2 regions of the Lactobacillus sp. IBH004 genome follow, and region 1 is predicted to be linked to the other one. Evidence: riboswitches for the same ligand, from Rfam matches in the RefSeq annotation. Region 1 holds a riboswitch; the other holds the start of a gene.
What was found. Region 1 has a riboswitch for thiamine pyrophosphate ahead of LDX54_RS02870 (ECF transporter S component). Riboswitches for the same ligand answer to the same signal wherever they lie in the genome.
Positions count from the first base shown of each region.

Region 1 (4,536 bases):
GTTTCATTAGGTTGAAGATGGTTTCGCCCGGTGCATTATCGTGGCAGTTACCCTTGCGCGACATGCTTTGCTTAATCTTCATTTGCCTTAATTTAGCTTGATAGCCGCTGTGGCGGTATTGAAAGCCCTGATCTGAATGCAAAATAGGCTGGGCTGTTTCAGGCAGTTTTTGCTTGAGCTCTGCCAGCATGTCATAAACCAGCCTCATGTTAGGCGAATAGCTGACTTGACAAGCCAGTATTTCCAGTGAGGCCTCATCAATGACCGGTGAAATATAAACCTTTTTGCCTGTGGTCATTGTATTCGGTAATATCCGTGTGTAAGACGTGGTAGGGTCTGGTTTCATTAAACCGCTGCTTTAAAATGTTTTCCTTGATTACGCCTGCAGGGCCCGCATAAGAACTGTAGCGTGCAGTGCGCCTGCTGTAGACTCTGGTCTTTAGTCCCAGCTGCCGCATCAGCTTGCGCACGGTATTGGGCGCATAGCTAAAGCCTTGATCTAAGAGTGCACCATGCATACGTCGATAACCGTAAGTCTCATCACTTTCTTGGTAGAAGATAGACTTGATTACGCCTTTAACAGCAGCGTATTTATCTAATCGGTTCAATCGGTGACTGCGGTTGTCGTAATAAGTTTTGCGGTTAAGGTGCAGCTTGGCAAGCAAAAGCTTTAACGGCACCTCAGGTCGCTCAGCCCGAATCTCCACGGCTATTCTGGTTTTTTGCCGGTTGGTGAGCGTGGATATCGGGCAGCCACTTTTTTTAGGATTAAGTTATCCAATTCTAAGTCGGCTTTTTGTGCCTCTAGCTCAGCGACCTGACGACGCAATTGTTCTACTTCGGTTAGCTTCTTAGTGGGTTTAAGCTTCTTCTGACGCTTCTTTTTAGTCATGGTTGGTGGTCTCCCCTTGGATTTTGGGAGCAGCCCAGAGTAGCCTGCAGCCTGATAAGCCGCCAGCCATTGTCTTACTACTGACCGCGAAAGATTAAAAACTGCGGCTACCCTGAGTACTCCCATGTGATGTTCATGATAGAAGCGTACCACATTTAGCTTGAATTCAGGCAAATAAGTTTGCCGGGTGTGAGTAACCTTTAAAGCGGCTAAGCCATGTTTGCGGGCACGTTCTGCCCAGGCCCTAATCTCGGTATGATCAATGCCGTATTCGCGTTCTAGTTTAGCTAAAGAGGTTTGGTGGGATAAGTATTTACTGCAAATTTCCATTTTCAAAGCAGTTGAATATTTAGTCATGAAAAAAGTGCTCCTAATAGTCAGATTAATGTCTAACTATTATGGAGCACTTCAATTTCGGGGGTCATATCATTACTTCAAGAGCAATACTCCTTTTTAAATATTTAAGCTATTTTTGGCTTTAATGCTTTATCAAATAAATTCGTAATCAACTTAACTAAAACGCCATCAAAAACCAAAGCAGAAATGATATTGGTAATAAGCATTACGATTTGCACTTGCATACTAAATTTGCTCCAGCCATATAAAATATATGAGGGAATAAAACAGCCAAATGAAGCAAAAAACGCACCAGTTAAGACGCTTTTCCAAGTGAAATTTTGATAACGTTCTTTTTTAGGGAAAAAGCCGATTTCATTAGTAGCGCCTTGAATAATTCCGGAAAGAATCGTAGTAGCGCCCCATTGACCACCTATGGCCATTTCAACCACAGAAGCTAATAATTCACCAATCGTACCGGATCCTGCAGTAGGAACAAAATACATCGCTAAAGGTCCAGCCATAAGCCATAAACCTGTAAAAACAGTATCAGTAACCGGTGCAAAACCTGTCGGCACCAGCAGCATTTTGATTAAATTAAAAGCCCAGTTAAAGCCATATGTATAAATGACTCCCATAATAATTCCAATTAATGCAATTAAAATAATCGACTTTACATTCCATTTTGAAGTTCTAGTAAACATAAAAAAATACTCCTAACTTTACATGTCAGTAGGAGTATCATTATTACCTAATTTTACACTTCCCTAACGCAGGTATTGTCCCGATCAGGTTCAGAGGGTATTTCTCAGCTTTTTGGCACCCCTAGTGACTGCTATTCAATTTTTACTATTATATCATACTTTAATTAAATTTGTTGCCTATTTTAGACGATTACTGTAGTTAATGCCATTAAAATTGACTAAAACTTGCCAACTTTTCTTTAGTTAAATCACGAATAATAGCAAGCGTCAAAGCAACAGAGGCTTTAAAATCTGAATAAGCACTAAAACAATAAGGAGAGTGTTCATAACGAACTGGAATACCAATCACAATGGTTGGTGCGCCATTTTCATAATAAATTGCTGCTCCATCTTGGCCACCGCCAGTGCGAACAGAACGAGTATACGGAATGTTATTCTTATCAGCTAAATCGCAGGCATACTGTTGAAATTTAGGATTAGGCAAAAACGAAGTATCCATGTCACGCAACATCGGTCCCCTTTTCAGTCCGGTTTGTGACAACCATTCTGGGGTAAAAGTATCATCTGCTGGACAAGACTCAAGCACGACTGCTACATCAGGCTTTACTGCACGCGCTGTCACATACGCTCCGCGCAGACCGACTTCTTCCTGGCTGGAAAGTGCTGCAACAACGTTAAATGCAGTTTGTTCATCTTTTAAATTGTCTAAAACGTCAGCCATAGCAGCAGCGCCAAAGCGGTCATCAAAATCTTTGCCGAAAAACAAACCAGACTTTTCATTGTATTCACATTTAACATCCACAAAAATAGGACAACCCGTATCGATTTGATAATCATTAATTGTTTCGGCACGTGAATTGGAACCAACATCAATTGACATATCGGCTACGTCCGGTACATTATTTTTTTCGGCTGCAGTCATAAAATGAGGTGGTTTAGTAGCCACAACACCGGGAACATATTCACCTGCACGATTTTTAATTTTTACACGCAGAGCAGGAATATTATATTTAACCCACCCGCCAAGGGGCACGAATTTAATCATGCCATTAGGACGGACAGCTTGGGTAATAAAGCCAACAGCATCTGAATGTGCATCCAGTTGAATCACTGGCCGACCTGGTTGGTTATCTTTTTTGCTGGCATACACATTGAGCATACCGTCAACCTTCACGTCAGCAAAATCTTGAACAGTATCGGTAAATAGTTTAACAAATTCTCCTTCAAAGCCAGAAGTAGAATTGGCATCAGAAAATGCCTTGAGCATTTTAATTTCTTGTTGTTTTTGCATTTTTTTACCTTTCACTAAAAATACTTATGCATTAATTTTACCAAAAACTGAGGTTACACGTTAAAAATTTAAGCAAATCGAGAATTATCTTACTGCTTTTAGCAATATAGCTACTTTTTGTACGTAATTGACTGCTAAAAAAGTGAAAATAGTTGAAAATGGTCTGTTTTTTTAGCAAAAAAATGATATAATCGAAATATTAGGAATTTAAATTGTTTTACAATGAAGGGTAGATAAATGCCAAAAAACGACAATATTAATAGTATTATTGATCATAAATTGTTTAGTGAAGAGGACATTCACCAAATGTGTGTTAAGTTAGGAAAGCAGCTTACCAATGATTATGCTGGTAAGAAACCGTTAATCGTTGGTGCTCTCAAAGGTGCTGTTTTCTTTTTAACTGATTTGGTTAGAGAAATGGACGTCAAAGCTGAAATTGATTTTCTCGATGTCTCAAGCTACGGTAATGAAATGGAGTCTTCCGGGAAAGTTAAGCTAGTTTCTGATTTAGCATCTGATGTGAAAGATCGTGATGTTTTAATCGTGGAAGATATTGTTGACACTGGTCTGACTTTAGATTTTATGAAAAAGTTGCTTGAAAAACGGGGAGCAAAAAGCGTTAAATGTTGCGTTTTACTTAACAAGGAAGCAAATCGTAACGTCGATGTTGATGTCGAGTATTATGGTTCAAAGGTTGGTAACGAGTTTGTAGTAGGCTACGGACTTGATTTCATGAATTATTATCGTAACCTACGTTATATTGGTGTATTAAAGCCCGAAATTATTAAACTGGTTAATAATAAATAAAAGAGTTGTCTTGATGATGTGAACCCTAAAATTAGGACACTTTATATTAGCTGCTAACTGAGGACTAACTTTCGATATTCAAGCGGAGTTAGTCCTTTTAGTTTAATTTTGATTCTTTTCTGATTGTAATACTCAATGTAGTCTCTAATCGCATCTTCCAGTTCAGTGAGATTCTTAAAGTGCTTTTCAAAGCCATAAAACATTTCTCGCTTGAGTATCCCGAAGAAGCCTTCCATTAGCCCATCATCAAGCGAATTGCCCTTGCGTGACATTGATTGGCTAATGCCATGATTTTTGAGCCACGCTTGAAACTGACCATTTTGGTATTGCCAGCCTTGGTCTGTGTGAAAGATCAAACCATTCAGTGCCGGATGTTTGCGCCAAGCTTGCCTTAACATGTCCATGGTCTGCTTAAGATTAGGGCTGCGGGAAATAGTATAGGAAACAATCTCTTGGGTGCAGCCATCAATGATCGGTGATAAATAGGTCTTTTGCCCCTTGAGCTT
Region 1 is NZ_CP110217.2:546,443-550,978, reverse strand. Features, by position in the region: partial or broken gene LDX54_RS02875 (IS3 family transposase) at 1-1,249, opposite strand, end outside; gene LDX54_RS02870 (ECF transporter S component) at 1,354-1,932, opposite strand; TPP riboswitch at 1,976-2,065, opposite strand; gene LDX54_RS02865 (M42 family peptidase) at 2,141-3,223, opposite strand; gene hpt (hypoxanthine phosphoribosyltransferase) at 3,461-4,030, shown strand; partial or broken gene LDX54_RS02855 (IS3 family transposase) at 4,084-4,536, opposite strand, start outside.

Region 2 (4,536 bases), 380 kb from region 1:
GCTGAATAAATTAAGGGATAGAAAAAAAGTGGACAAGCATGTCCACTTTTTTATTTTAACGTCAATAATGCTAGATTTACTAAAACCAAAATTGCAATTGACTGCAGCCAGTCACTTTTTTTAACAGGAACAGCTGCAATGACAGAGCGCTTGGCATTTTCGCGGTAACCATGGGATGCCATACCTTGAGCTAAATTTTCTGCAGAATTCAGAGCAACTAAGATAGCTTTAAAATAAAGAACCGGTGACCAAAAACTCAAATATACTCCCCGCATCATGCCAGCAGTACGAATTTGCTTAACGGCCTCTTTCATTCGGGGAACGATATTAAGAGCAGCTAAAACTCCATAAGCAAACTTGCTGGGCAAATGAAAATTTTGTTCAAAAGAGCGGGCAAATTCTGTAGCAGTAGTGTCTATTGAAACGCAGTAGATAGTCAAAGTATAAACGTAAATTCGACTAGATAAGCTTAGTGCGTTCTGTAAGTTGGGTTGTGGCGAGAACCAGTATAAAGTCGCAAAAACTGTAAAAGCGGCAATTAAAGGCATTAGTAGAGTTAAAAGCAAATTGCTTAATTTAATGTGTTTGCAAATTAAATAGACCAATGCAAAGAATATGATTAAGAGGTTTGTTAGTAAACTTGATTTCAGTGATATTTCTACAGAAATAATCAGAGCCAAGATAAATTTAAAACTAGGATTCATGATAGTACCTCACTTGTTCGTGTAAGCTAGATGCTGGTTTTTAAAAATGAGGTGATAGTCACACCAATCAGCTAAATTCTTTAACTCATGGCTGATAATTAAAAGCGTTTGCTTCCGTGCTTTCTGACTTTCTCTTAATAAAGACATCACTTTGACGGCAGAGTCAGCATCCAGGCCGCTAAGTGGTTCGTCAATTAACAATACATCCTGATCTGAAATCAACATTAACAAGATTTGCAGTTTCTTTTGTTGTCCACCGGATAATGAATATACGACATGATCAAGTAGTGAATCAAGTTCAAGAGTGGATAAAGCAGCAGCTATTTTGTCATCAGTAAAATAAGAATTGGTCCGCTTTTTTTTGCTGAGGTTAATTTCATCTGCAACAGAGACATTGATAAACTGGTCAGTTGCATTTTGAAATATTTGGCCTACATGAAGCAAATACTTACGAGTAGGTAATTTATTAATTTCACGGTTGTGGTAGGTGATGCTGCCTGAATAAGGGATCATTTTAGTCAGAGCATTAAAAAGCGATGTTTTGCCCACACCGTTGGCTCCTGTAATCAGAGTGGTTTTACCAGAAACAATATTTAACTGTTCCTGCTTTAGAAGTAAACGATTTTGTCTAATCTGAACGTTTTGCAGGGTAAAGCACGACTCCTCAGTCTGCTGCGGTAAGACAAAAGTATAGGAATTAGAATCCGTATTTTTTCGCAACAATTTTTCCTGTTCTGCTTGAGAAAGCTGCACCAGGCGTTTACCCTGAAATTGAAAAAGATTGTCGCAAATTCCTTCATAACCAGCTAGTACATGATCACTTAAAATGATTGTTTTTCCTTGATCGCGCAGATGTGCTAGTTTAGCGATTAAAAACTTGCGGGCAGCGGGATCACAGCTGGCGAAAGGCTCATCAAGTAAAAACAGGTCAACATTCATCGCTATGAGAACAGCCAATGCTACTCTTTGTTGTTCACCACCAGATAATGTGTTAATTTTTTGATCAAGTAAATAATCAATTTGGGTAAACTGAACGGCTTCATTTAACTGTTTTAGATACTGGGCCTTATTAAGGCAGAGGTTTTCCAGTGCAAAAATAATTTCTTCTCGAGGAGTTGCCATAGTAAATTGCTCACTGGCATTTTGAAACATCATAGCAGCCTTTAAGCCGCCCAGAGTAACAGTGCCGCTTAGTTGTCCTGCAAATTCAGGATATAACTTTGCTATTATTTTCAATAAGGTAGATTTACCACAGCCAGTTGGTCCAACTAACAATGAAAACTGCTTTGTAGGAATATTTAAGTTAATATTTGTTAAAATTTGGTTTTGTTTGTCATATGAAAATGTTAGGTTATTTAATTTAATCAATTTAGTTACCAAAAAAATCGTCAGGATAATAGCCTGACGATGTAAAATCTTTCGTTTTCCCTTCGCTGGCATTATCCATAGCAGGTTCTGCGGGTTTAATCTCAGCCTTTACAGGCACCCCGATGTTAAATTTTATTATACAGAAAAGAAAATTAGTTGTCTAGATGCACAAGGAGTTTCCGTTACTCATGTAGCAATGATAAAGGTAAAATAACAAAATTATATTAGTAAGATGAAAATTTGCTATATAATAAAACTATATAATCCCTAAACTGTATAAGAGGTGAAAGTAATGGCAGCAGTTAAATTGGAACAATATTTAGCCAGTATCATAGATGCGGCTAGGTCTGATACTAATGAAGTGAAAATAAAACCAGGTAACAGCAACTTTGATTTGTTTATAGCCTTTTTAGAAAATCGTAATACGGGAATTCATCGCTACCAAACAACAGGGCTAACTATTCTGTATGAGGCAAAAGGTTCAACTAAAGTGAGGATCAATAGTCAGAATTTTATACTCAATGATGGCAATATCATTTTTTTACAGAAAAAGAGCAATTATGAAATATTAAAACCTGGTAGTAAAGATATTTTAGTTAAACTCGAATTTGACCCCAATATAGATGTCCGGAACTTTTTCGACAATCTAACTGTAATGAACAATTATGAGAAAAAATTGCTTAAAAAAATCAATACTACTTTTGAGCAAAAAAGATTATTAGGGTTAAACGGAACGCTAATGTCAGAGTCTGCCCATCTACTTAAAAAGATAATTAATGAATATCTTAATTATGACTTGTTTACCCGTAACGCTATCATGGCAGAACTTACCTTGCTTTTCGTTTCTGCAGTTAGAAAGCAAAATTTAACTTCCACTCCAGCAACAAGTCATCAGTTTGCAAAAACGGATCTGGAAAAATATATTGATGCCCATTTTACTAACATTACGCTTAATGATGCAGCCAAGCATTTTGGTTTTAATCCTAATTATTTTTCAAGTTTGGTTAAACAAAAAACAGGCAAAAGTTTTGTGGAACATGTCGATGAAAGGCGCATGCTGGAAGCACGAAGTTTACTTGCTCGTCCAGATATTTCCGTCAAAGAGATAATTACCCGTGTCGGTTATAGCGGCAAATCCTTCTTTTATAAGAAGTTCAGTGAATATTACCATGAAACACCGGTGCAAATGCGTGCAGAACTATTCAGGCAGGCAAATATTAATTTGAAATAAAAAACAACCTTAAACAAGAAGGTTGTTTTTTTACATTTTTTCTAAACGTTTAATTCTGTCCGCTGTTGGTGGATGACTGTCAAACAAATGGGTAAAACTGCGTTTTTTACGCATAGGATCTTCAATATACATTCCCGCACTGCTGGGATCAGCTTTTTTCATTGGTGCAGAGCCGTCAATTTTTTCAAGCGCCGAAATTAGCCCTTGCGGATTGCGCGTTAACTCTACTGAAGAAGCATCGGCAAGGTATTCACGGTTACGTGACAATGCCATTTGCGCTAAACTGGCACAAATAGGCCCCAAAATTAAGACAAACGCTATTGCTATTACCTTAAAAATGACAACGATGGTGCCACCACTATCATGATCACTATCGCGATCATCATCAATCCACCAGATATAGCGGCTGGCGATCCCAGAAAGATAAGAAATGACACCGACTAGCACGGCAGCGATAGTAGAAACTAAAATATCGTAGTTTCTGATATGAGAAATCTCATGGCCCAAAACTCCTTCCAGTTCCTCCCGGTTCATCATATCGAGTAAACCTTGAGTAACTGCAACTGCTGAATGGTTCGGATTCCTTCCTGTCGCAAACGCATTAGGACTGGGATCATCGATAATAAATACTCGCGGCATGGGTACACGACCAACTAGTGCCATATCTTGCACAACGTGCCATAATTCAGGATTATCCTGCTCATGAACTTCTTGGGCATGATTGAGGCTCATAACCATGTTTGCTGGATTGGGCAAGACAATTAGCATGTAAATTATACTAAAAATCACGGCAATAACTAAACCTAAAATTGGTCTGTTGCTAAAAAGGTAGCCTAATCCTGCACCTACAAGTGCCAAGATAATAACAAACAATCCCATAATACCCACAGTTTTGCGCTTATTGCGGGCAATTTGTTGAAATAACATAAAACTGACCTAGTATTTAAAACTTAACTTTAGGTACTTCTTTTTCAGATTCACTGGTTTGCAAGTAGTCAACTTTCTTAAAACCATGAATGTGAGCAACAATATTGGAAGGGAAGGTTAAAAGTTTTTGATCGTATAAAGCAGCAGATGAATTATAAAGCTGCCTTGAATAGGCAATTTTATTTTCAGTATTAGTCAATTCCTCTTGCAATTTCAAGAAGTTTTGATTGGCTTTAAGGTCAGGATAATTTTCTGATAATGCAAAGATGGACTTAAGCGCATCAGAAATCTGGTTAGAAACTTTTA
Region 2 is NZ_CP110217.2:170,422-174,957, forward strand. Features, by position in the region: gene LDX54_RS00800 (sucrose-6-phosphate hydrolase) at 1-9, shown strand, start outside; gene LDX54_RS00805 (energy-coupling factor transporter transmembrane component T) at 51-704, opposite strand; gene LDX54_RS00810 (ABC transporter ATP-binding protein) at 714-2,072, opposite strand; TPP riboswitch at 2,113-2,204, opposite strand; gene LDX54_RS00815 (AraC family transcriptional regulator) at 2,365-3,303, shown strand; gene htpX (zinc metalloprotease HtpX) at 3,334-4,230, opposite strand; gene LDX54_RS00825 (LemA family protein) at 4,247-4,536, opposite strand, start outside.
Region 2: another riboswitch for thiamine pyrophosphate. It lies ahead of LDX54_RS00810 (ABC transporter ATP-binding protein); the one in region 1 lies ahead of LDX54_RS02870 (ECF transporter S component).